Regions from separate parts of the Romboutsia sp. BSD2780061687b_171204_C1 genome, predicted to be linked through region 3. Evidence: riboswitches for the same ligand, from Rfam matches in the RefSeq annotation. Region 3 holds a riboswitch; each other region holds the start of a gene.
What was found. Region 3 has a riboswitch for cyclic di-GMP ahead of I2H23_RS10805 (SpaA isopeptide-forming pilin-related protein). Riboswitches for the same ligand answer to the same signal wherever they lie in the genome.
Positions count from the first base shown of each region.

Region 1: it holds a riboswitch for cyclic di-GMP, as region 3 does, so the genes downstream of both, I2H23_RS08785 (NPCBM/NEW2 domain-containing protein) here and I2H23_RS10805 (SpaA isopeptide-forming pilin-related protein) in region 3, are expected to answer to the same signal.
Region 2: it holds a riboswitch for cyclic di-GMP, as region 3 does, so the genes downstream of both, I2H23_RS01280 (flagellar basal body protein) here and I2H23_RS10805 (SpaA isopeptide-forming pilin-related protein) in region 3, are expected to answer to the same signal.

Region 1 is NZ_JADMRK010000003.1:200,465-209,057, forward strand. Features, by position in the region: gene I2H23_RS08760 (helix-turn-helix domain-containing protein) at 1-39, shown strand, start outside; gene I2H23_RS08765 (hypothetical protein) at 240-1,043, shown strand; gene I2H23_RS08770 (ATP-binding protein) at 1,056-2,186, shown strand; gene I2H23_RS08775 (vWA domain-containing protein) at 2,190-3,599, shown strand; gene I2H23_RS08780 (SagB/ThcOx family dehydrogenase) at 3,916-4,674, opposite strand; cyclic di-GMP riboswitch class I at 4,933-5,019, shown strand; gene I2H23_RS08785 (NPCBM/NEW2 domain-containing protein) at 5,230-8,593, shown strand, end outside.
Region 2 is NZ_JADMRK010000001.1:240,408-249,000, forward strand. Features, by position in the region: gene I2H23_RS01255 (glycosyltransferase) at 1-1,346, shown strand, start outside; gene I2H23_RS01260 (HAD-IB family phosphatase) at 1,384-1,986, shown strand; gene I2H23_RS01265 (NTP transferase domain-containing protein) at 1,959-2,609, shown strand; gene I2H23_RS01270 (class I SAM-dependent methyltransferase) at 2,883-3,407, shown strand; gene I2H23_RS01275 (CDP-glycerol glycerophosphotransferase family protein) at 3,473-4,951, shown strand; cyclic di-GMP riboswitch class I at 5,870-5,951, shown strand; gene I2H23_RS01280 (flagellar basal body protein) at 6,405-6,728, shown strand; gene flgC (flagellar basal body rod protein FlgC) at 6,733-7,137, shown strand; gene fliE (flagellar hook-basal body complex protein FliE) at 7,153-7,470, shown strand; gene fliF (flagellar basal-body MS-ring/collar protein FliF) at 7,493-8,593, shown strand, end outside.
Region 3 is NZ_JADMRK010000005.1:87,948-96,540, reverse strand. Features, by position in the region: gene I2H23_RS10805 (SpaA isopeptide-forming pilin-related protein) at 1-3,154, opposite strand, end outside; cyclic di-GMP riboswitch class II at 3,227-3,310, opposite strand; cyclic di-GMP riboswitch class II at 3,460-3,543, opposite strand; cyclic di-GMP riboswitch class II at 3,693-3,775, opposite strand; gene I2H23_RS10800 (tetratricopeptide repeat protein) at 3,873-5,015, opposite strand; gene I2H23_RS10795 (B12-binding domain-containing radical SAM protein) at 5,138-6,895, opposite strand; gene I2H23_RS10790 (hypothetical protein) at 7,059-7,259, shown strand; gene I2H23_RS10785 (hypothetical protein) at 7,256-8,212, opposite strand; gene argS (arginine--tRNA ligase) at 8,480-8,593, opposite strand, start outside.

The sequences.
Region 1 (8,593 bases), on a different contig from region 3:
TGTGAGGTTATATTTGCAGTAACACCGCCATCATTTTAAAAAATAAAAAATTTAAAATAAATTAGAAAAATAGAAGGATTTGTATAAAAAAGTACCTAAAGCTAAAATAGTTTTAGGTACTTTTTTTATATATTGCCATAATTATTCTGTTTAAATTTATTAAAAAGGTATATTAATTATAATAAGAAATAATTAAAATAGATAAAAATTAAAAATAAACATAGAGGGAAAGGTATGCTATGGAAGAAGCAAAACTTATAAAGATGATAAATAATAATCCATTTGTTATAAAAACTATAAACAATCCGACAGATGAGATTAAGTTATTAGCTATAAAGAAAAATGGGCTTGTATTAGAGTATATAGAAAATCCAACTATAGAGATGCAAGAATTAGCTATAGACAACAATGCTAGAGCAATTAAATATATAGATAAACCAACAGAAGATATGATGATAAAAGCTGTAAGTGATGGATGGACTATTTTAGAGTGCATTAAAAATCCAACTGATAAGGTAATTAAATTAGCTATAGATAAAGCTGGATGGGCTATTAAATATGTTGAAAATCCAAATGAGGAGCTACAATTATTAGCAGTAAGAAAAGATTATGATTCATTAAAATATATAAAAAATCCTTATGAAAGTGTTCAAGAAGAGGCTGTAAAAATAAATTATACTGCATTAAGATATATAGATTCACCTAGCTATAATGCACAGATTTTAGCTATTAAAAGCAATGAATCGGCTATTAGATTTATAAAAAACTTAGATAAAAATAAAATGTTAGAATTTTTAAAGGCAAACATTTTAACTATTAAATATATTTCAAATAAGATATCTAAAGAAGAATTAGAAGAAGTGTTAAAAGAAATGCTATCAAAGGAAGATATTGAAGAAAAATATGTTAGAGATTTTTTAAACTGTAAAACTATAGATAAAAATAATGATAATATATCCATGGATAAGATAATATTCATTCATAAATACGGAAGTAAAAAAGCTAAAAAAATAGCTGTAGATGAAAAACTTAAGATGATATAGGAGAAATAAAAAATGAATTTTATAGAGACATTAAAAAGCGTTGACTTAGTTTTAGCTACTGGGGAAGTACCTCTAGTAGTTGGCGAAAGTGGAATAGGAAAAACTGCATTAGCAAAAAAGCTTGCTAAAGAAAATGAGTGGAGTTTAATTGTTATTGATGGAAACTTACTTAAAGAAGGTGAAATAGGAGGCTTACCAACTGTAGAATCTTATATAATAAGCAATTCTAATGGTCAGGAAGTAGTAAAGAAAACAACAGTATATGCAGTTCATAACAAGCTAAGGGAAATTGATGAAGAAATATCTAAAGGAAGAAATGTTCTTTTATTTATAGATGAAATAAATCGTTGTGAGCATACGGTACAACAAGAGCTTATGAACTTAATATTAAATAGAGAAATAAATGGATATAAGTTACATGATGATGTAAAAATTTTAGCAGCAATGAATCCATCAAGCAAGTATGGTTCAGATTTTGATTATCAAGTTGTAGATATGGATGCAGCTCAAGAAAATAGATTTGTATGGCTAAATATGGAGTCTGATTATAATCAATGGCTAAAATGGGCAATAGGTGAAGGTCTTGAACAAAAGGTTATAGAGTTTATTTCAACCTTCCCAGAATATTTACACAAAATAAATGAAGGAGATGTATCAGCAACTCCAAGAAGTTATGAAAGAGTTTCTAAAAGTTACAAAGTATATAAGGATCAAAAAGATTCAATACCAAAGGCTGTATTTTTAAATGTTATAAAAGGAAATGTAGGTAAAGTTATCGCAGAGGAATTTATAAACTTTATTGAATCAGATTATAGTCCACTTATATCTTATGAAGAGGTTTTTTGTGGAGAAACTTTAAGTGAATCTGTTATAGAAAAAGTAAAAAATGAAAGTCATACAAGACTTTATTTATCAGTAATGAATATTTTAAGGGATTTAGAATCAAATATTAAAAATGAAGATTATGAGGCAAGCTATTATATTAATAGATTTGTACAGTTTTTAAAAGTATACCCTATAGATTTAATGGTAGGAATTATGAAAGAGATTAAAAATAGCTATAAAAAAGTATATGAAAAAGCTATAGAAAATGAAGAATTTGTAGAAGCTTACTTCGAATCTTATAAATTAATAAGGGGATAGCCTATGGAAACTTACTTTGATAAACAAAAAAGAGATCTTTATTATAAAACAGAAAAAATTATAGATACGTATGCTATGTTAAAAGCAAATCACAAGGGTGAAAAATTTGAGATAGATATACCACAAGATTTCAAAAATGAATTTTTCAGTTTAGTAGATAAAGTTAATCTAAGCCTTATGGAAGACAAAGATAATTTCTATGGATATTTTTTATTTCAAACATCAAGAGAAATAAGATTTGATATAAGTAGTCCCACTGCTATAAATTTTAAAGGTGCTAAGTATGTCATATACTTTAATCCAATAATTTTTTTAGACCTTAATATGAGACAAATGGAAAGTACAATTAAACATGAAATTCTTCATGTAATATCTATGCATTTAGTAAGAGCAAGAGAATTAAAAGGAAAATACAGTACATTAGCTATTAATATGGCGATGGATATAGTGGTTAATAAATATTTAAATAATTTACCACCATATGCTGTTACTTTAGAAAATGTAAATGTAAAATATAATTTAAAACTTGAGCCTTATGAGCCTTTTGAATACTATGTAGAAAAAATTCAAACTGAATTAGATTTACAAGAAGTAGATAAAGATGGCGAAGAAGATGATACTCGTCAGTCTGATGATATAGAAACTGAATACAATCCAGAAAAAACTCATGATATTTGGGAAGATTCTAGTAATATAGATGAGGAAACTCTTAAAGAATTTACCCAAAAAGCTATTAATAATTCTCAAAAAGGTAAAATTCCAGAATACTTAGATGGTATGATATCATCACTTAAAAATAGTAAAGGTGAATTGCCTTGGAACTTATATCTTAATAGATTGATGGGAACAGTCGAAAGCAATAAAAAGAAGACTATAACAAGAAGAAATAGAAGACAGCCAAATAGATTAGATTTGAGGGGACAGTTGAGATCTCATAAAGCAGAGATAGCTGTCGCACTTGATATAAGTGGAAGTATTAGTGATGAAGAATTTAAACAAGCTATTAAGGAAGTACTTAATATAGTAAAAAATTATAACCATGAAATTACAATCATAGAATGTGATAATGAAATTAGACGTGTGTATAAAGTCAAATCTGTAAAAGATATAAAAGAAAGGCTTAAAAGAAGAGGATCAACTAAATTTAGCCCAGTTTTTGAATATGCTAATAATAAAAAAATTAATTTATTGGTATACTTTACTGATGGTAAAGGAGAAGACAGGCTACAAGTAATACCTAGAGGATATAAAATTTTATGGGTTATTTCAGGAAGAGGAGACAAACTTTCATTAAGAGAGCCTTATGGAGCAGTTAAAAAACTTAGCAAGGTTAAAATAAAAGATGATACATTAGATATGAGTGATGTTAGAAATGATGGATATTCAATGAATAACCAAGCTCCAATTTTATAAATTTATGTATTAAATTCTGGTTATTCTAATAACATAATAATAAAATTTCAATGAGAAATATAATTTCTAAAGGAGATAATAATATTATGAAAGAAGCAGAAAGATTATTAAATGAATAATTTGCGATTATTTTAAATATTTCTCCTGATGAAGTAACCTCATATATATTAAGTCAAATATCAAAATAAAGTACTTTATACTATACTTTATTTAAAAATATTAAAATTAAAAAATCTCAAAAAGTATCTTAATTTAAGATATTTTTGAGATTTTTACTTTAAAGTAATACAATTATATTAATAATTAAGCTAATTTATTAAAGTTTTTTACCTAAACAAGCCATATAAATTACAAACTCATTTTCTCCATCTAAATCTAACATATTATCAATTATATCCTGATCATATATTCCGATAGCACAAGTCCCGTAATTAAGAGATTCTGATGCTATGTAAAGATTCTGGCAAACATGTCCAATATCTATAAGTATTTTCTTATGAGCAGTTATACTAAATCTATGTTCACTTCTATATGGAATACAACTCCAAGCAAACACAACGGCACTTTTAGATACGAAACCTTGAACAAAAGGTTGGTTTGGAGTTGCTTTATCTATTTCATCATCTATATTGCTTAAAGTCTTTATAAATAAAAGTTTATGTTCTAAAGGTAAATATCTGTAAACTCCACTCTTTAAACCATCAACATTATTTATTATTAAATATGTTTCAAATGGGTGAGTGCAACCAGCAGAAGGTACAGTTCTTAAGGCACTAAATTTATCTTTTACAGTTTGGATTCCTTGAGTAGCCCATAGTAAATACGAAAGTTCAGATAAATTTATTTTTTCATCACTATATTTTCTTATACTTCTTCTATCATTTATACAATCTAGTACGTTAGGTTTAACTAAAATGTCTTTGCTTACAGGAGGTAACTCTATTAAATTAGAATTTGAATCATATTCTTTTTGGAAAGAAGGAGCGGGTATTCCTTTTTGTTTATCCGTTTTTATCTGTTTTAGTATTTCAAAATCAGCTTTGAAAAATTCTCTGTTTTGTGCAATTTTATCCATAGATGTCTCCTTATTAAAATGTATAAATTTTTACACTTATTATACCATATATATAAATATAAGTGGAAAAAGCCTAAATGGTAAAAATTTCATATTAGAAGCTTAATTACAGATAAAAATTAATAAATATTTTTGTGTAGTAATAATTAATATTTGCTTTAATAGAATATATTCAAAAATATATTAAAATTATTTTAAATTAAAAAAAACTATTTTAATTTATAAAAAATTATGTATAATTAATATAGATGACTAAAAATTACATATTAGCAAACCTAGAGAAATCTAGCGACGCAAAGCTAAAGGGGCTAAGGTAAAATTAGACTATGCCAGCCAGTTGCCAAAGAATTGATATTCTTTGTTTTTATAGAGTTATCTTATGATATAATTGTAAGATTGTTTTATAATGTTTACTTTAGATGGCAACTACCCTTTATAAAGGGTAGTTTTTTATTTAATAAAAACAACTATAGCTCTATAGCAAGACTATATTTTGAAATTTGGGGTAAAATATTTAGTTATTGTAAATTCATATAATATAAGAGGGAGAATATTATGAAGAAAAAGATAGCATCAATATTGGCCATATCTGTTATAGCAACAAACAGCACACCTGCTTTAAATGTTTTTGCTAACGAAGTAATAAAGGAAAAAGCATTAGCGATAGAGGAACAAGTTTCTAAAAGTATGACAGTTAGTGATTTTAAAATTAAGAACAATCCTAACTTCGCTAAGTATAATGAACTTTATAGAGTTGAGATACAGTCTATAACAAACAATGGAAGAAGTTACCCAGGAACTAAGATAGAAAATGCTATAGATGGAAAACTTAATACACATTGGGAAACATACACTAGAAATACAAATGAATTTAAAAATGAAGTAATTGTGGAGTTTAAAGATATAGCCGAGATAAATAGATTAGCTTATGCTACAAGACAAGACGGGGCTAAAGGTAAAGGATATCCTACTAGTGCAGAGATATATGTTTCAGAGAGTGAAATAGGTGAAGATTTTAAACTAGCAGGAAAAATAGAAGGAAGTAAAGTTACAGGTGGAATGGTTGAATTTAAATTTGATACTGTAAGAGCAAAGAGAGTTAAATTCAAATTCGTAGAAGCACATGACGAGTGGGCAAGTGCCGCAGAGTTTTGGTTCTATAAAGAGGATAGAATTCTAGATAAGATGGAAAGATTATTTACTAATGCAAACATGAATGAAGTAAGTAAAGAGTTTGCAACTCCTGAAGCATTAAACACTTTAGAGAAAGAAACTGAAGGACATCCATTCCGCGATAGCTTTAAAGAATATATAGATAATGCAAGACTTGTTCTAGAGAACAAAGAGGTTAACTTTATTGAAACTAAAGTATCTAAGTTATTAGGGTATGGAACTGAAAACCAAAAAGCTTATGATGACAAGTTTATGTTAGGTAAAGACCACATCGTTAATACACAAGTAAATGGTGGAACTTACTCTACAACAAAAATAGAATATATGTATGATGGTGACCCTAATACACATTGGGAAACAAACAGAAGCAATGGTAATGGTTTCACTAATGAAGTGGTATTCACTTTTGATGAAATAGAACAACTTGATAGAATAGCATTATTACCTAGAAGCGGAAATCAAAAAGGATTTCCTACTAAGTATGAAATATATGCTTCAGAAACTTCTCAAGGGGATACATTCAAATTAGTTTCTAGCGGTACTGCAGAAGTTACTAAAGACTTCATGCAATTTAAATTTAACCCAACAAACTTTAAGAGACTGAAGTTTGTATTTAAAGAGTGCCATGAAAATAGACCATTCATATCAGAAGCTAGGTTCTATAAAGAAGATGCTTTATCAGAGAAAATGGATAAACTATTTACAGACAGTAATAAGAATACAGTAAACCCTGATTTTGGGACTTTAGAGAAACTTACTGCTTTAGAGAATGAAGCGAAGGCACATCCTTTATACAGTAAGTTCAAAGAAGATTTAGATGATGCTAAACTTGTATTAGAAGGTAACGAGGTAACTTATGCAGATGCTAAAGTTTCGAAGTTTAAAGCTTTTGGAACTCCAGAGTTAGCAGAGTATGATAAGACTTATAAGATAGATAATAGTCATATAAAGAATATAACTACTAACGGTAGACATTGGTCAAATCAAACTATAGATAAAGCTATAGATGGTGATCCTAACACTAATTGGCATTCTGATGCTAGAAATAGCGAAACTCATACAAACGAAGTTATAATGACTTTAGACCAAATAAGAACTTTAGATAGAATAGTATATTATTCTCCGAGAGATAGAGGTTTCGCAGAGAAGTTCGATATCTATACTTCTAAGACTAGTGAAGGAGACACATTTACTAAAGTAACTAGTGGTAGTGCTTCAAGAACTGGAGACTCTATATCTATAAAGTTTAATCCAACTCAAGCTAGAAGAGTTAAGTTTGTTTATAAGCAAGGATATGAAGGTTGGGCTTTAGCCTCTGAGTTCGGATTATATAAACAAGACCAAACTCTAGATAAAATACAAAGGTTATTCACTGATGATACTATGTCTAAAGTAAGTGAAGAGTTTGATACAGTTGATAAATTAAAAGCTTTAGAGAACGAATGTAGTACACACCCATTCTTTGAAGACTTTAAAGAGGACTTATACAATGCAAGAGTTCTAATAGAACAAGGCAAGGTAGAGAGTTCTGTTGCTACAAGTAAGAAGTTTAATCATCTGGATAATGCGGAGTATGTAAAACAATTTAGAATACCTTACGAGAATATAAAGAGTATAAGTAATAATGCAGGGCAATATCTACAACAGCATATAAATAACGCGGTTGATGGTAATGTAGACACTTACTGGGAGACTAATAGAGGAAACGATAAAGAATGGTCTAATGAAGTAACTATAGAATTCAAACAACCTATAACTGTAGGCAGAATAGCTTATGGTGCTAGACAGTCAGATAGAAAAGGATTTTTAGAGGAATTCGAGATATATGGTTCTAACGCTACTAAAGGTGATAACTTCCAATTAGTGGCTACAGGTAGAGCAGACAGTACTTCTGGTTTAGTTGAAGCTAAATTCAAACCTACAACATTTAAGAGAATGAAATTAAAGTGGGTTAAAAGTAACCAAAACTGGGCTACACTAAACGAAATAATGTTCTTTAAGAGAGATATAGTTTCAGATAAAGTTAATAACTTATTTACAAATGAATTAAAGAATGAGTTAAACCCAGAATTCAATTCATTAGAAGCTATTGAAGCTTTAGAGAAAGAAGTTAAAACACATCCATTAAAAGTAGAACTTATGGAAAGTATAGATATGGCTAAAGATTTAATTAAATCTCCTGATAAGAATAAAGGTCATGTTTATGAATTAGAAAGCAGAGGAGACGCTATAAAGGAAAGTCAAAAGAGAAAGGTATGGAATTTCAGAGATTGGCAACCTACAGGTTTAGCAGTTAAGTCAGGTGAAAAGATAACTGTGTATGTTGATACAGAACCAGGCGACCCAGTACCTAACTTAGTATTTAAACAAATGGATAGTAGACATAACGGTTTAGCAGATATAAGATTAACTAGAGGTAAGAACGAAATTACAATACCTGAGGTCGAAGTAAATGATATAAGACCAGGGACTGCTAAAGCAGGAGTATTATATGCTTCAAATCCTTATACTCCAGAGCAACAAGCAAGAAAGCCTAAGATAAGAATAATAGGTGGTGTAAGTTATCCTCAATTCGTAAAAGGTGTAGATAATGATGAACAGGTAATAAATGAGTTACGTGAATATACTGAGAAGTTAAAGAAAGATCCTAAACTACCTGATGTATTCGAAGTATTAGGAGATAAAGCTTTAGTAAACGTTAGAGCAACGTATGCTTTAGATTGGTATACAGAAAATAATAAAGTAC
Region 2 (8,593 bases), on a different contig from region 3:
ATTTATATCTTATAGAAAATTATGATATATCTACACAAGCTAATGCTGTTGAGTGTAATGCAGATACATTGATACACCAAGATAAAGCTAAAGTTAACATTATTGATATTTATTACAAATTAGAGATGTATCAAGAGATAATAAATAATATAGATGATATAAATATTAATATTTTAGAACAAGCTTACTTAGTTATATTTATGAGTTTATATAAATTAAATCAAGAAGAAAAAATCATTGAAATATATAAAAATCTTTCATCTTGTATAGTACAGCAAAATAAATTTAAAGTTGCGTTAGAAAGTATACTAAAAAGAATAAAAGAAGAAGATTTGCCTAAAATGTATAAAATGCTTTCTAAAATAGATGGAAATTACGGTACTTTAAATAAAATAAGATTAGGTGAAAAATTAACGATTAAACAATATAATGAGATACTAACAAAAGAGCAAGAAATATATTATGCAGATATAATATATTATGCTATGAAAGAAAATCTACAATTAGAAGATATATTAAAAAATATAAGTAACTTAAAAATGCAAGGTTATATAGATTATTTAGTTTCAAATAAAAGAGATTTTATATTTGATTTATATGATTACTTAGACAATACTTTAAATACTTTAGACATAAAGAAACTTCAAATTTATAGTTGTGTATCTAAATCATTGTTAACATATGGTGGTTTAGTTGGTAAAAAGTATGAAAATTTATTTTTAATGTATATAACTTATACTTATGATTATTTGAAGCAATTATATAATACAGACTTAGAAGATGATGATTTACTAAATTTATTGAAAAATGAAGATGAAATATTCATTATAAGTATAAATAGAGCTCAAAAACTTAGTAAAACTGATAAATTAGAGTATGTAAAAAAAATGAAAGACTTATTAATAAAAAATCAAAAATACAAAAAGGGAATAGAAATATTAATAGAGAAATTTAAAAATGAATTTGATATAAATGAAGAGCTAAATGGTCTTAAAAAACAATATAAATCGATAATTCAAAATGACATAGAGGTAGGAAATATTATTGGAGCTAAAGAAAATATATATGAATATGAAAGTATATTTGAAGAAGAAGAGGCAGAGATACTAAATTTAAAAGCAATTATAAAAATGTTAGAAGGAAAGTTCGAAGAATCTGATAAAATGTTTAAAAATTCATATTTATTAGATAGATACAATTATAATGTGGTTTTTAATATAGGGTGCATAAAAGAAATATTAGGACAATATGAAGATGCCACTAAATATTTTGAATTAATAGTAAAAAACTGTGAAGACGAAAACATAGTTCTAGAATCAAAAGAAAAAATTATGATTATAAATTAAAATATACAAAAATTATGTCATAAGAGGAGGCTCAAATTTGAGTAAATATAAATTTGTATTTGACCTAGATTCAACATTAACAAAACAGGAAATACTTCCTGAAATGGCAAAGTATATTGGATGTCATGAAAGTATTAGCAAAATAACAGAAGATACTATGTTAGGTAAGTTGTCTTTTGAAGAAAGTTTTCTAAAACGAATTGAAATATTAAAAGAGATACCTATAAAAAAAGTACGTAATATAGTTAAAAATATAACATTAAATGAAGAATTAATTAAATTTATTTTAGAGAATATAGATAGATGTATTATAATAACTGGTAATCTAGATATCTGGATTTGTGAACTCATGGATATGTTAGGTTTAAATGATATATATTATTCATCAAAGGCTTTAACGGATGGTCAATATATTAAATCAGTTGTAAATGTTATAAAAAAGGAAGATATAATAAAAGAAATAGATGGACCAGTAGTAGCTATTGGAGATGGAAGTAATGACTCAAAAATGATAGAGTATGCTGATATAGGAATTGGATTTGGTGCTGTTAGACCAATAGCTCCGAGTGTATTAAATGTTTGTGACTATGCGTTTTATGAGGAGGAGAAATTATGTCAGTTTCTAAAACGATTATTATAAGTTGCGCAGGAATGGGAACTAGATTAGGTCTAAATACTAATAAATCATTAATTGATATTGATGGAAAACCATTAATAATAAGACAATTAGAATGTTTAGACAAGTTTGATGATATAAGAATTGTTGTAGGATATCAAGCCCAAGAAGTTATTGACGTAGTTTGCTCATATAGAAAAGATATTACTTTTGTGTTTAATCATGATTATACTAATACAAAAACTGCTGCTAGTTTATCACTAGGGAAAAAACATTCTAATGAGATGATTATATCATTAGATGGAGATGTATTATTTAAACCTGAAGACCTCGAAAGATTTATATTAGAAGATGATGAAGAAGCAATAGGTGTTTGTTCTCCATATACTAATGAACCAGTATATATAGATACTGAATTTATAGATGGAACTGAACATGCAGTTAGTTTTTCAAGACAACATGGAAAGTATGAATGGACTGGGTTGTTTAAAATATATGCACATAAACTTAATAGCGGAAATGACCATGTATATAAAATGATAACACCTAATTTACCTTTAAAAGTAGTTCATGTAAATTTAAAGGAAATAGATAATATGAATGAATATAAAAAAGCTTTAGATTGGTATAAAAATGGATACAAATAAAATCGGTTAAATATGAATTTATAATCAAACCTTAACTAGGAGAAATGGGATGACGAAAAAAAATACAAGGGTATATAAAGAAAACATAAATATAAATAAAAAAGTGTAAAACTATTTTGGGATAAAAGAGCAGAAAAGTACACAGAAGATAATCCTTATAAAGCTGTAAAATGTAACGATAATGATTCTGAATATGCAAAATTATTAGATGAGTATGAAAAAGAGGTTATAATACCTAAATTAAAAATAGATAAAAATTCTAAAGTTTTAGATATAGGTTGTGGAGTAGGAAGATTAGCAGAAATGATAGTATTAAATAGTAAATACTATTTAGGTACTGATTTTGCAGAAGATTTACTTAATATAGCGAGAAAAAGAATAGGTTGTAATAATAGTTATGATTTTCAAATATGTGATTTTATAAATATATATGATAATGAGGTTGTAAAAAGTAATGCCCCGTTTAATAAAGTAATTTTAGCAGGTCTTATAATGTATATAAATGATGAAGAATTTAACATATGCTTTGAAAATTTACTTAAAGTCTTAGATAAAGAGGCTATGATATATATAGCATCACCAATTGCTACAAAAGAAAGATTAACCCTAGGTGATTTTTACTCTAATGAATTAAATAGTGAATATAATGTTATATATAGAACAATTGATGAATACATAGATGTTTTTAAAGTTCTTATAAATAATGGATTTAAGATTATAGAAAATGAAATGTTTCTAACTGATAAAAAACAATACAAAGAAACTGAGAGACACTATTTTATTTTAAATAGAGGTTAAACAATAAACTTATAACTAAAGTTACAATTTAAATCTTGGATTTATAGAAAGTAGTGTGATTAAAAATGAATGAAAAACAAAGAATAATAGAAATTTTAAAAACCTCAATAGAAGGGATTTCTTATATAATTAAAAATTTAAATACAGACTATGAGTTTATGTCTGAAATTTGTATACAAGCTATTAATACAGTTAAAAATAGCTTTGAAAATGCTAAAAAATGTGACGGTAGACTTTATAATCTATCAAATAGTATATTAGAAAAATTAAAAGATTTAAATAAAACAAAAGATACAGATACACTTTATGATTGCCAAGAAATTATTAATATGATAAATGATATGATAGATATTATAAATAAAAATATTAAGGAAAAATATAATATTGTTTTTATGCCATACAATGCATCTATGTGGAATAGCCTTGAAAGTATTTGGAAAGAAGCTAAAGAAGATGAAAATTGTAATTGTTATGTAGTACCAATTCCATATTATAAGTTAATTTATAATAGAAATGGGAATATGGACGCTATATTTACATATGAAGGTGATATGTTGCCTAAATATGTACCTATTACTGATTATAAAACATTTGATTTAGAAAAAATTAGTCCAGATGTTATATATATACACAATCAATATGATGAATATAATAATGCTACTAGAGTAGATAGCAACTATTTTTCTTATAATTTAAAAAAATATACAGATATGCTAGTATATGTTACTTATGGAATATTAGGTACTTATCCAATTTCATTTTATAAAGATTTTTACTCATTTATAGGAACAAGAGAATTTGATAAAGTTGTTGTACAATCTCATGCATTTGCAGACATTGCAGAATATAGTGGGGTAGCTAGAGAGAAATTATTGCCTCTTGGGTCACCTAAATTTGATGCTTTAGTTAGTAGTCTAAAATCAAATACTACAAATGAATATTATAAAAATAAATTTAAAGGTAAAAAGGTATTTTTATGGACTACAAACTTAATGAAAGTTATAAATGGAAGAGATAAAGTATTAGATGAAGTTGAAGAAGTCTTTAATAAAATTAGAAATGATTTAAACTATGGATTAATATATAGACCTCACCCACTGGAGCTGTCATATGTTAAATCAAGAGCCCCAGAATGCTATAAAAGATATAAAGAGTTATTAAGCTCAGCAAAAAATACAGAAAATATAATTATTGATAATTCACCTAGTTATTACGAAGCTTTTCAAATATCTGATGCACTAATAACAGATAGGTCTTCTGTATTAATTGAATATATGGCTACAGGAAAACCTGTTTTAATATATGACATAGAATTAAACAGAGAATACTATCATGAAAAAGTATTTGATATATTTTCTAATTATATAGTTGGTGAAGATGAAATGACTGTAGATAAATTTATAGATTTAGTAGTCAATAAAAAAGATTACAAAAAAGATAATAGAATTAATGCACTAAATACTGTTCTTTCAAATATTGATGGTAGTTGTGGAGAACAAGTTCACAAACATATAAAGCAGTGTATTGAAAATAATTATTTTTAAAATTTCACAATGATATTAAATACAAAAAGTCATGAATAACTTATTATATTAAGTAACTATTTTTACAAGACTTTTTGTATTTTATTATTAAAAATATTAAGTATTAATTAATACAGGTATATAATTTTAACTATAAGAGTATTTATAATAATTAATAGTTTTATACATATCCCGATAAGTTCATAAAATAAATCTAAATTAAAAGTAGTTAAATTACTACTAAAGTCTTTAATCATTTTTCAAAATCATGAATTTTTATAATATTATATGAACACAATATTAAATTTTCTTTAAAGAAAGAATAAATTTTAATATTGCAAATGTTATAAAATTTATCTAAGTAAAAACTAACTTTACTATACATTTTATTAGTATAATAAGCTTTGATTTATTAATAAGGTAGATAAGTATCATAAGAAATTTTATTAATATAATTGAGTGTTAAATCAATATTTATATCAAAAATATCTTTAGGAACTAATATAGATATAAATGTATTTAATTTTCTGGTTTTAATATTTTGAATTTATAAATAAAATTACAGTCATAATTGAAAAAAATAGGAATATTATCTAAATTTATAATATTTAGGAATTAATCTGAATAAGGATGTTTAAGTTAAAAATTTTTAGTGATGTAGAATTTATTGTCTAATACATAATTTGTATTATTTTAATAAAAAATATAAAGTTCTAATTATATCAGCCGTATAATATAAAATACAATATAAAATATAATATAAAATAAAATTACACTTTGTGATTTAACAAATAAGTTTAAATGTATTTTTAATATTAGTTTGAAAAAAAATAGTAAGAAAATACAAATAAAAACTTGATTAAATGGTAATTATACTATAATATTTAGTGTATGGAAAAAAATGTCGAAAAGTGTAAAAAAAGAACGAAAAACAACAAAAAACAAAATAGGCAAGCTAGAGAAATCTAGTGACGCAAAACTATAGGAGCTAAAGTAGAAACTATGCTAGCCAGTTGCAAAAAACTGTGTGTTTTTGTTTTCGATATATAAGGTTTATAATTTTGGAGAATTATGAATAATATATAAATTATTTTGATTGTTTGTGTCCAAATTATGCATCTCTATTTATCGACGCTGATATTATATAACTCTCTTTAGAGTTATTTTTTTTTGAAGAAATAATATTTTAATAAATCTAATAATTCAATTATATTATCAAAGTTCATTATGTATCTTACATTTTTTATTATAGGAAAAATTATGTAATAGTATAAATTATATAGAAAAAAATAAGTAAAAGTTTATAATTAAAATGATAAGAAAATTAAATATAAGAAAACGAATAATAAATATATTGATTTAATTTTATATCTAAAATAATCAAATTCTAGCAATGATAGTATGCTATGTAGTATACAAAATTACTCTTTATAGAGTGGTTTTTTGATTTATAAAATTAATGGAGGAGAGTAATATGGAAATCTATAATTTAATGAAAATGGGATTAGATGCTACACATTTAAGGAGTAATGCCATTGCAGAAAATATTGCTAACATAAATACTCCAGGGTATAAAAGAAAGTATGTTAGTTTCGAAGATACTTTAAAGAATAAACTAGAAATTCCTAGTATAAAGTTAAAGGTTGATAAGGAATCTGTGGTCAGAGAAGATGGTAATAACGTTGATATTGAACATGAGAAGGTTAATCAAGCAGCTACGACATTAGAATATAATGCGTTAGTAAGTCTTACAAATATAAAAATCGCTATGACAAAAAGTATAATATCTGGGAGGTAAATAAATGAGTGTTTTTAGTGGTATGAGAATTAGTGCAAGTGGTCTGACAGCAGAACGTATGAGAATGGATATAATATCTTCGAATGTTGCTAATATGCAGACTACAAGAACTAAAAATGGAGGAGCATATAGGAGAAAAGTAGCTAGCTTTGAAGAAAATTATGATGAAAAATTAGGGATGTTAGGTGTTAAAACAAAAAAGATTGAAGAAGATAAATCTCCTCTCAGAAAAATATATGAACCAAATCATCCTGATGCAGACAAAGATGGATATGTAGAATATCCAAATGTAGATTTATTAGCTGAAATGTCAGATCTTATAAGTGCATCGAGAGCTTACGAATCTAATGTAGATACTTTAAATGCTCAAAAAAATATGATATCTAAAGCTTTAGAGATAGGTAGATAGAAAGTAGGTGGTTAAATGACAGGAATAAGCAATATAAATATTAATTCTGATATATTCTCTAATGCTATTAATAATAAGACTACATATAAAGTTAAAGGAAATGAAAAGCCAGACAAGCAATTTGAAGATGTTATAAAGAATGCTATAGGTAAGGTAAATGATAGTATTATAAATTCAAATGAAAAGATAGAAGCGCTTATAAAAGGTGAAGATGTTTCTATGCATGATGTTATGCTATCAGCACAAGAATCTCAAATGTCAGTGCAACTTATGATTGAGATTAGAAATAAGTTATATGATGCTTACCAAGAAATTAATAGAGTGCAATTGTAATTCCTTAATAAGGAGCAGATAGATGAATTTTAAAGAGATAATAGAAAAAATAAAAGATTTTATAAAAACAAGAAAAGAAAAATTTAAGGAAATGAGAAAAGAAAAGAAAATAGCCATTATAGTTGGAGTGATTGCAATTATATTAGCTATAATATTTGGAATTAAGTATAAAAATGATAATAAATATGATGTTCTTTTCTCGGGTTTAGATTCAAATGATGCATCTGTTATAACTAAAGAACTAGAAAAAGAAAAAATTGAAACGAAAATAGAGGGCGATAGTATATATGTACCTAAAGATCAGGTAGATAAGTTAAGACTTGAACTATCTGGAAAAGTTTCAAATGGTTCTAAAGGATTTGAACTTATGGATGAAGGATCATCGTTAGGTCTTACAGATGAAGAATTTGAGGTAAAAAAACAAAGAATGATTCAAGGTGAACTAGAAAAAACTATAAAAACTTTTCCGCAAGTACAAGATGCAAGAGTTCATATAACAGAAGGTGAAGAATCTGTATTTGCTAAAGAGAGCATACCTGGAAAAGCAGCCGTTTATGTAGATTTAAATGTAGGAGAACAATTAAGTCAAGAACAAGTTAAATCTATAATATCTTTAGTATCCGCAAGTACACCAAATATACCGAAACAAAATGTTGAGGTAATCAACCAAAATATGGTCTTATTATCAGAAGGAATATTTGATGAAAATGGAAAATCAAATTCTAGCGATAATTCTAATGGGATTGATATTGCAACTAAGGCAGAAAGAGATCTAGATAAAGGATTAGAAAGAGATATAGTTAGATTACTTGAACCTATATTTGGAGAGGGAAAAGTAAGAGCAACTGTTAATGCTGATTTGAATTTTGACACTAATGAAAAAACTCAAACGATAATAGATCCTAACAAGGTTATAGTAAGTGAGTCAAAAAGTGAAAATAAATCTACAGAGCCAGTAAATACAGGTGGTACTGTTGATAACAATATGAATAATAAAGGCAATGTAAATGATGGAACTACTGAAAGTAAAAGTGAAGATATAAAGTATGAAGTAGGAAAGACAGAAATTAAAACTGTTAAGGCTCAAGGTGAATTAAATAGAATAACTGCTTCGGTTGCTATA
Region 3 (8,593 bases):
TTATAAATACAATCCCCACTAAAGCTAATATAACTAATGCAATATATCCTATTATAGATTCTTCTCCTGTTTTAGGAGTATTAGTAGTTTTATCTAATACTTTATTATCATTATTATATTTATGCTCTAATTCCTTTGTCTTGCTATTAGTATTTTTTTCAGACACTTCATCTTTCTCATTTTCAAAAACTAATTTTACATTTTCTTTTTGATTAGGCTTTATCTCAAAATTTTGTACTTCATTTGTTAATGGGTACCCTTCTGATGATTTTGTTTCTACTGCTTTATACTTGCCTGGTTCTAGACTTACTGTAGCTGTTCCGTCTTTTCCAGTTGTTGTTGTTGTCACATTTTTTCCATCTTGTGTTTGGATTTCAAACTCTGTTCCTGGCAACATTTTACTTGGATTGTCTTTATCAACTTCCTTTATTTCTACTTCTCCATTTGTTTTTTCATCTACTACTTTATTATCATTATTATATTTATCTTCTGATTCACTTTGCTTATTATTAGTATCTTTTACAGGCAATTCTTCCCTCTTATTTTCAAAAACTAATTTTATATTTTCTTTTTGATTAGGCTTTATCTCAAAATTTTGTACTTCATTTGTTAATACATATCCTTCTGATGCTTTTGTTTCTACTGCTCTATATTCTCCCGGCTTTAAAGTTGCTCTTGCTATACCGTCTTCTCCAGTTATTATCGTTGTCACCTTTTTCCCATCTTGTGTTTGGATTTCGAACTCTGTCCCTGGTAACACCTTACTTGTATCATCTTTATCTACTTTCTTTATTTCTACTTCTCCACTTGATTTATTCTCTGATTCATTTAACTTATTGTTAATTTTTTCAGTAGGAATTTCTTGCTTCTCATTTTCAAATACTAATTTTGCATCTTCCTTTTGATTAAACTTTATTTCGAAGTTTTGTACTTCATTTGTTAATATATATCCTTTGGATGCTTTTGTTTCTACTGCTTTATACTTTCCTGGCTTTAGACTTGCTCTTGCTATTCCGTCCTTTCCAGTTATTATCGTTGTTACCTTTTGCCCATCTTGTGTTTGTATTTCAAACTCTGTTCCTGGTAACACTTTACTTGTATTATCTTTATCTACTTTCTTTATTTCTACTTCTCCATTTGTTTTCTCATTTGTTATAGTTCCTATATTTTTAACAGTTCCTATATCACTTTTTTCTATAGTAAACTTTATGTCTTTTCCATCTACTGAATATCCCTCTGGAGCTTTTACTTCTTGTAAATAATATGTTCCTACATTATCTACATCTGATTTAATTAATCCATTCTCATCACTAGTTAATTTTCCTATAACTTTCTTATTAGAATCTTTTAGATTAAATATAGCTCCACTAAGCTTACTTTCCTTATTTTCACTATCAACTTTAATAGCTTCAAAAGCATATCCCTTTTTAGTTTCAACTTTATTACTTGGATTACCATTTATTTTAGCTATATTTGATACAGTTGTTCCATCTTTTACATTGCTAAAATCAGTATATATTTTTACTTCTAAATTTTCTTTGTAATTTATTTGTCCCTTATCATTGATAATATTGACTGTATTATTTGCTTTATCTATTTTACTAGAAAAAGCATCTGGAACTTCAACTTTTACGATCTTTACGTTCGGATCTAATTTATCTACTAAATCTATATATCCCTTTTGGAATACACCAAAACTCTCAAAGTTTATAGAATATACAACACTTTGGTCATCATCTTTTTCTAATTTAGTCTTATCAACAGATTTGTGAGCATTTATAGCTCCTGCATTGTATTCATATTTAACCGTATCATCAACACTATTTCTAGTTCCATTGTATGATAACTTTGCAGTATTTGAGTATGAATCTTCAACATTTGTAATCTTCATGTCGTAACAAACAATATAGTAATCATCTACGTTTCCAAAATTTATAGTTAAATTTCCATTATTAGTGTTTATTTTATCTTTAAATTGATCTGTTACCCACTCAAAGCTTTCATCTTTATTGTATTTACCTATACTTATACTGTCCTTTAAAAGTTCCATTCCTTTAGGTGTAAAGTCATTTAAAGTTACATTTTTAAGATTTGACCTATTTTCATTAATATCTATTCTATATCTTACATTTTCGTTCATAGATGCTACATTTTTACCTTCTGAATTTTTAGCAGAGGTATAACTATACTTACTTATAACATCTTTTGCTTCATTTTTTTGTTTTAATATAACAGTACTATTTAACTTACCATCGCTTTTATTAAATACTGCTGTATTCTTATAAGAACTCAAATTTTGAGTAATCTTTGTCTTATAAGTTACAATATATTTATCTTTAATATTTCCAAAGTTTATACTAAGCCTATTAGATGATTTGCTTATATTTAAGCTATCTGTGACATCTGTTTCTGCGCTATCTCTTTCTATTTTAATTACATTTACAGAACTTGGTATAAGCTCCATTCCTTCAGGCATATTATCTGTTAATACTGCATTTGATATATTTGAAAATTTCTCATTAACATATACTCTATATTGTTGAGTTTTTCCTAGTACTGGATAATATATATTTCCTACCGTATTTCCATCTGAATCTACATGGTCATAATTATTTATAGTTTTAAGAATCTGTCTATCTATTATAGGCTCTGTTTCATTAGATGGTTTTATAGCTATTTCTATGCTAGTAACTGGTTTTCCATCAATCCATACCTCTATCTTCTGATTATCTACTTCTTCCGTTTTATCTGCATATGCTGATACATTAACATATCCTCCTATTGCATCATAAACATCATCCCCAAAAGTTGCTACTACTTTATTACCTTCCATTTGTACACTTTTAAAATGCTCTGGGGGGAATTTAAAGCTAAATCTTTCAAGCCAACTAGGCATTTCAAATTCTATAGTATCACCTGGTTTTATACTCCCTGGACCATATTTAGCCTTATACTCTAGTTTAAAATTCAATTTTTCTCCAGGCTCAATCTCTTTTTTATCACATGTTATAGATACTTCTATTGTATCCCCTTGATTATCTGTCTTAACTTCTTCAGCATACGCAAAATGTGTATTAATTAACACATTTATAACCATTAGTACTGACGTAAGTATCGATATTATTTTTTTTCCTAACTTGTATTTATTTTTCAATAAATTTCACCACCCTTTTTAAATCTTTTTATTTTAAAATAAAAAAGACTATTCAAGATAATGATGATTTATTATCTGAATAGTCGGTTGCACTATTAACTCCATATACCTCAAGTGCCCATATACAAGGTATACTTCTTCATTCCTATTTTTAGCTTATATGTATTTATGCCCTTTTAATAATTTTGCTTTGTGTGCATTTATGCTATATAAAATTGTTAGCTTTCATTTAATTTTCATTAATGTCTTATCAATAAACTTTTATTTTAAAATAAAAAAGACTATTCAAGATAATAATGATTTATTATCTGAATAGTCGGTTGCACTATTAACTCCATATACCTCAAGTGCCCATATACAAGGTATACTTCTTCATTCCTATTTTTAGCTTATATGTATTTATGTCCTTTTAATTATTTTAATTTGTTCGCATTTATGCTATATAAAATTGTTAGCTTTCATTTAATTTTCATTAATATCTTATCAATAAACTTGTATCTTAAAATAAAAAAGACTATTCGAATAATATTTAAATATTATCTGAATAGTCGGTTGCACTATTAACTCCATATACCTCAAGTGCCCATATACAAGGTATACTTCTTCGCTCCTAATTTTAACTTTTGAATATAATTATATAATCTCAGTGATTTATTATACCCTTTAATTTAGTTAAAGTCAATTTTAGATTTTTTTATAGTAAATTTTAACTTATTTTTTATCTATATTTATCAAGTTCTCTTAAACATGCCACTGTAATTTCATCTTGTGGATCTAATTCATAAGCTCTTTCTATATAATATATAGCATCATCTATATCACCTTTGTTTAGATATGCCATCCCTAAATTGCATAATATTTCTGGATCTTCTTTTATTTTAGCTGCTTGTTCAAAGTGTTCTATAGCTTTATCTATATTGAACATACTAGCTTCACAAAGGCCTAGTTCAACCATTGTATCTACTTGATGTGGTTTAGTTATAAGTATTTTTTCAAAATATTTCTTAGCTTCTTCAAATTCACCCATATTTTTATAAGCTAATCCTATCATAAATAATAAGTTCCACCAATCAGGATGATCTTGTTCAAGAGGTAATAATTTTTCTAGTCCTTCTTCACATTTTCCTTGGAATACTAAATTATAACCTTCTTCATATTGAACTTTAAAGTCCATCTTTCCTATATTTTCTTGAACCTCTGCCATTAAGTCTGCATCTAACCCTAATTTTTGTGCTTCTTCCCATATAACTCTAGCCTTTAAATATTGACCTTGATTGTAGTAATGGTATCCTAAATGATAGTAAGCTAAAGCAAAGTTTTCATCTAATTGTATAACCATTTCCAACTTTTCTAAGGCTTCTAATAAAAACTTATTCATAGCTTCTTTGTCCATATCTTTTTGATACTGCTTTGCTAGTTCCTGGCAAACTATTGAATAATGATATAATCCATCTATGTCATTTGGATACATACTTATCATAGCTTTTAAGTATATTAACGAATCAGTTATCTCACCAATATCAAAGTATTTTTTAGACATATAGCCCATATATTCTTTTATATTTATATTTACTTTTTTGCTAAAAGCATCTAAAAATTTTCTGTATTCTTCATTATACTTAAATTGGCTATCAATACCCATTATATATATCATAGCATCTGCTATAGACATTGTATTTATCTTATCTTGTGCTGTCTTTTCTTTTATTCCTTTAACTAATACCTCATTTTTTATAGGTACATCTAATCCACCCTTAGGTATAGTGTAACCTTCTAAGTTAAATTCTCCACCATGTTTTATAGTTATAAAAGATAATTCTTCTGTTTTCTTTAATAAATACTTTTCTATTTTAAACTTCATTTTTTCCTCCTTTGTAACTTCACATAATAATTTTTAATCTATTAATGTTTATACCCATTAAAAATTTATGTGATATGTTTTCATAATATATAATACCAATATGTAATAATTAGCATTTAATATTATATGTTAACACTATATGACTTTGACTTTTCAAAAACTTTGTTATCATCATCATAGACAAATAAAATTATATTTTTTATCTCTTTTATATCAGCATGTATATCTTCTTTTAACTTTAATATATCGAATCTAAATGGTTCAAAATGAACATATTTTATTATATGCTTAGCTGGTTTATTTTCAAACTGTGGTATATATTTTAATATGTTATCTTCATTTTGTAAGAACATATGACATCTATTTTTAAAATCTTCTACATCTTCTTTATTGAATATTTGAGGTAAATTTGAAGTTTTACCTAATGATATATAATCATACTTTAATATATCATTAAATAATTCATTTTTATCATTTATCTTATCGTTGTAGAAATCTAATAATATTTTATATAATTGATTCTTACCTTGTGCTACATCAAAATACCCATTTTCATCAAAGTAAGTTGCAAATTCTTCAAAGAATTTAAATGGACTTTGCTCATAATAATTATGTATTATGTATCTCATTGACAATACAAAGTTTTTAGAGTTATAGTATCTTTCTAGTATTTCTTCTATATCTTTTAACTTTATCATTTCGCTATAACTTATATAATCATTATATAATACTTCATATGGTGTATAATCTTTGTATCTATATCCATGTTCTTTTGCAGTATTTCTTATACCAGTTCCTTTTATCATCTTTAAGAACCCTAATTGTATATGCTCTATACCTAAATTAAATACATCATTAAATGAATTTTCAAAGCTTGCATAATCTTCATATGGAAGTCCCGCTATTAAATCTAAATGTTGATGTATATTTCTATACGATGCTACTTTTTTAACTGCATAAGATAATTTTTCAAAATCATCTCTTCTTCCAACTGCATCAAGAGTTTTCTGGTTTGTACTTTGTACTCCTATTTCAAATTGGAATAACCCTTCTTTGCAATCTTTTAAGAAGTTTAATGTTTCCTCATCTAATAAGTGTGCTGTGACTTCAAAATGATATGTTGTATAACCATTGTCATTTTCCATAAGGAAATTCATTATTTCTTGTGCAAACTTCTTGTTAGCATTGAAAGTTCTGTCTATAAACTTTATTTGAGATACCCTTGCATCTATTAATGCCTTTAAATCTTTTTTTACTCTATCTATACTAAAATATCTTAATCCTTCAAGTGTTGAAGATAAGCAGTATTGGCAATTAAAAGGACACCCTCTAGATGTTTCATAGTAAACAATTCTATTTTCATATTCTGCTGGATTTAAATGATCATAAGGACTAGGTATTTCATCTAGATTTTGTAATAATTCCTTAGGTTTAGTTACAACTATCTCATCGTTATTTCTATAAACTATACCTTCTACATCTTCTAAAGATTTTTGTCCTTTTAGATACATTACCAAATCTCTAAAAACTAATTCTCCCTCTCCATAAAGTATATAGTCTACAAATGAGTGCTTTTCCATAAAGCTTTCGCTATCATAAGTTACCTCTGGCCCACCTAGAGCTATCTTTATACTTGGCTTTACTTTCTTTATATTATGGCATAATCTAACTATATCGTTTACGTTCCATATATAAGTTGAAAATAGTATTACATCATAATCATGTTTGTGTATATCTTTTAATATATAATCTAAATCATTATTTATTGTATATTCTTTTAAATCTACTTCAACTAAGTCTTTTACAAACTCTTTTAAATATCTTATTGCTAAATTTGTATGTATAAATTTTGAATTTAACGTTGTTAATAAAATTTTCAATTATTTCACCTCTTTTTTCATTTATGCTATGATTTTCTGTACATTTTAGGTTAAAATACTATATGTAGTATATTATCATTTTTTTCTTTAATAGAAGGTTTTTTAAACCTTTTTGTAGAATAATAGTATCATAATTATATCTAATTTAGAAAGGAAGTTTTTTATGGAATTAATCGATCAAGTATCTATCAATGCCTTATCAAAAAGGGACTTATTGCTTATTATAAAAGCCTTAGAGTATACAAATGAAAATACTGGACTTAATGAATTTATAGATTTAAGAAACAGTATAATAAAAGAACTATGCTTTTTAACTAACACTAGCGAAGAAGATTTTGTTAATTACCTAGAAAATACTAACTAAGATTTTTTAAATTTAAGATTATATATTCCTGATTTAGCTTTGACTCCTATCTCAAGAATATCATTTTTAAAATCTTTTTTTATAATTTCAATTTGATTAAATATCGGATCTATAGTAATTTCCCCTACTTCTAATTTAATTAGGGATCTTGGATCTACACGATTATTATAAATCTTTTTGTTAATTATATATTTTCTTAGTTTAATTACATATTCAGCCATTGATAAGGTGAAGTCTATATTGTTTATATTTAAATTCTCTTCGAAGTTTAGTATAGATAGTATAGATTTTTTTATACTTAATATTCCATTATCACTTATTTCCCTATCTTCAATATATATATCATACAATACATTTAACATATTTATTAATACTTTATCTTCTTCGTATTCATATACTTTTAAATCTATATACTTGTCTATTATTTGTATTGCTTTAATTCGTTCCATTTGAAACTTAACTACTTGAGATTTATCTAATTCCATTGTAAATCCTATAATTTTTTCTTTTGCACTTTGCAATAATTCTTCATATTCTACATTTTTATTTTCTATTAATTTATGGATTATAATATTATAGCAAATAGCACTTAATATATACTCATATGTATTTTCTTCTATTTTAAGAAACCTTATATACTTACTCACTAAATCAATAACAACTTCTTCACTTTTATCTGCGTTTGTGTTTGAAAGTATTACTGGAAGTAATATATTTATTATATTTTTACTACTTAACTTCTCTCCATAAAATTTATAGTATATTAATTCATCTCTTAGTCTATTGCTATCTATATATACATATCTCTGTATTTTATCATCAATAAGACATTTTGTATTTATTATTATTAAATCTTTTAATGATTTGTCATTCATTTCAAATGCTGATATATATGCATTTTTTATATTATTTTCTATTGTAGTATTAGCTATCATACTCTTAACCTTTCTCATATGAAACTCTATATTACTTTATTGTTATCATCTATTATACTTAATATACTTCGCTTTGACTAACCAAAAAAAAGAGACAGTTTTTCACTGCCATTTTAAAACTTAATTATATTTAATAAACTATATAAATTATTACTAATTATATTTTTACATAAATTTAAAATAAATATATTAGAAAATATTATAGTGGTAACTAGAACCAATAGTTTTAGCTACCACTGTATATTATATCTAAATTATAATATTAATTTTTAATCAATATTATAATTACATTCTTTCTGGTGCATGCATACCTAATAACTTAAGAGCATTCTCTATTGTTTGTCTAGTAGCAGCAACTAAAGCAAGTCTTGCTTTTCTTAATTCAACATCTTCAACTAA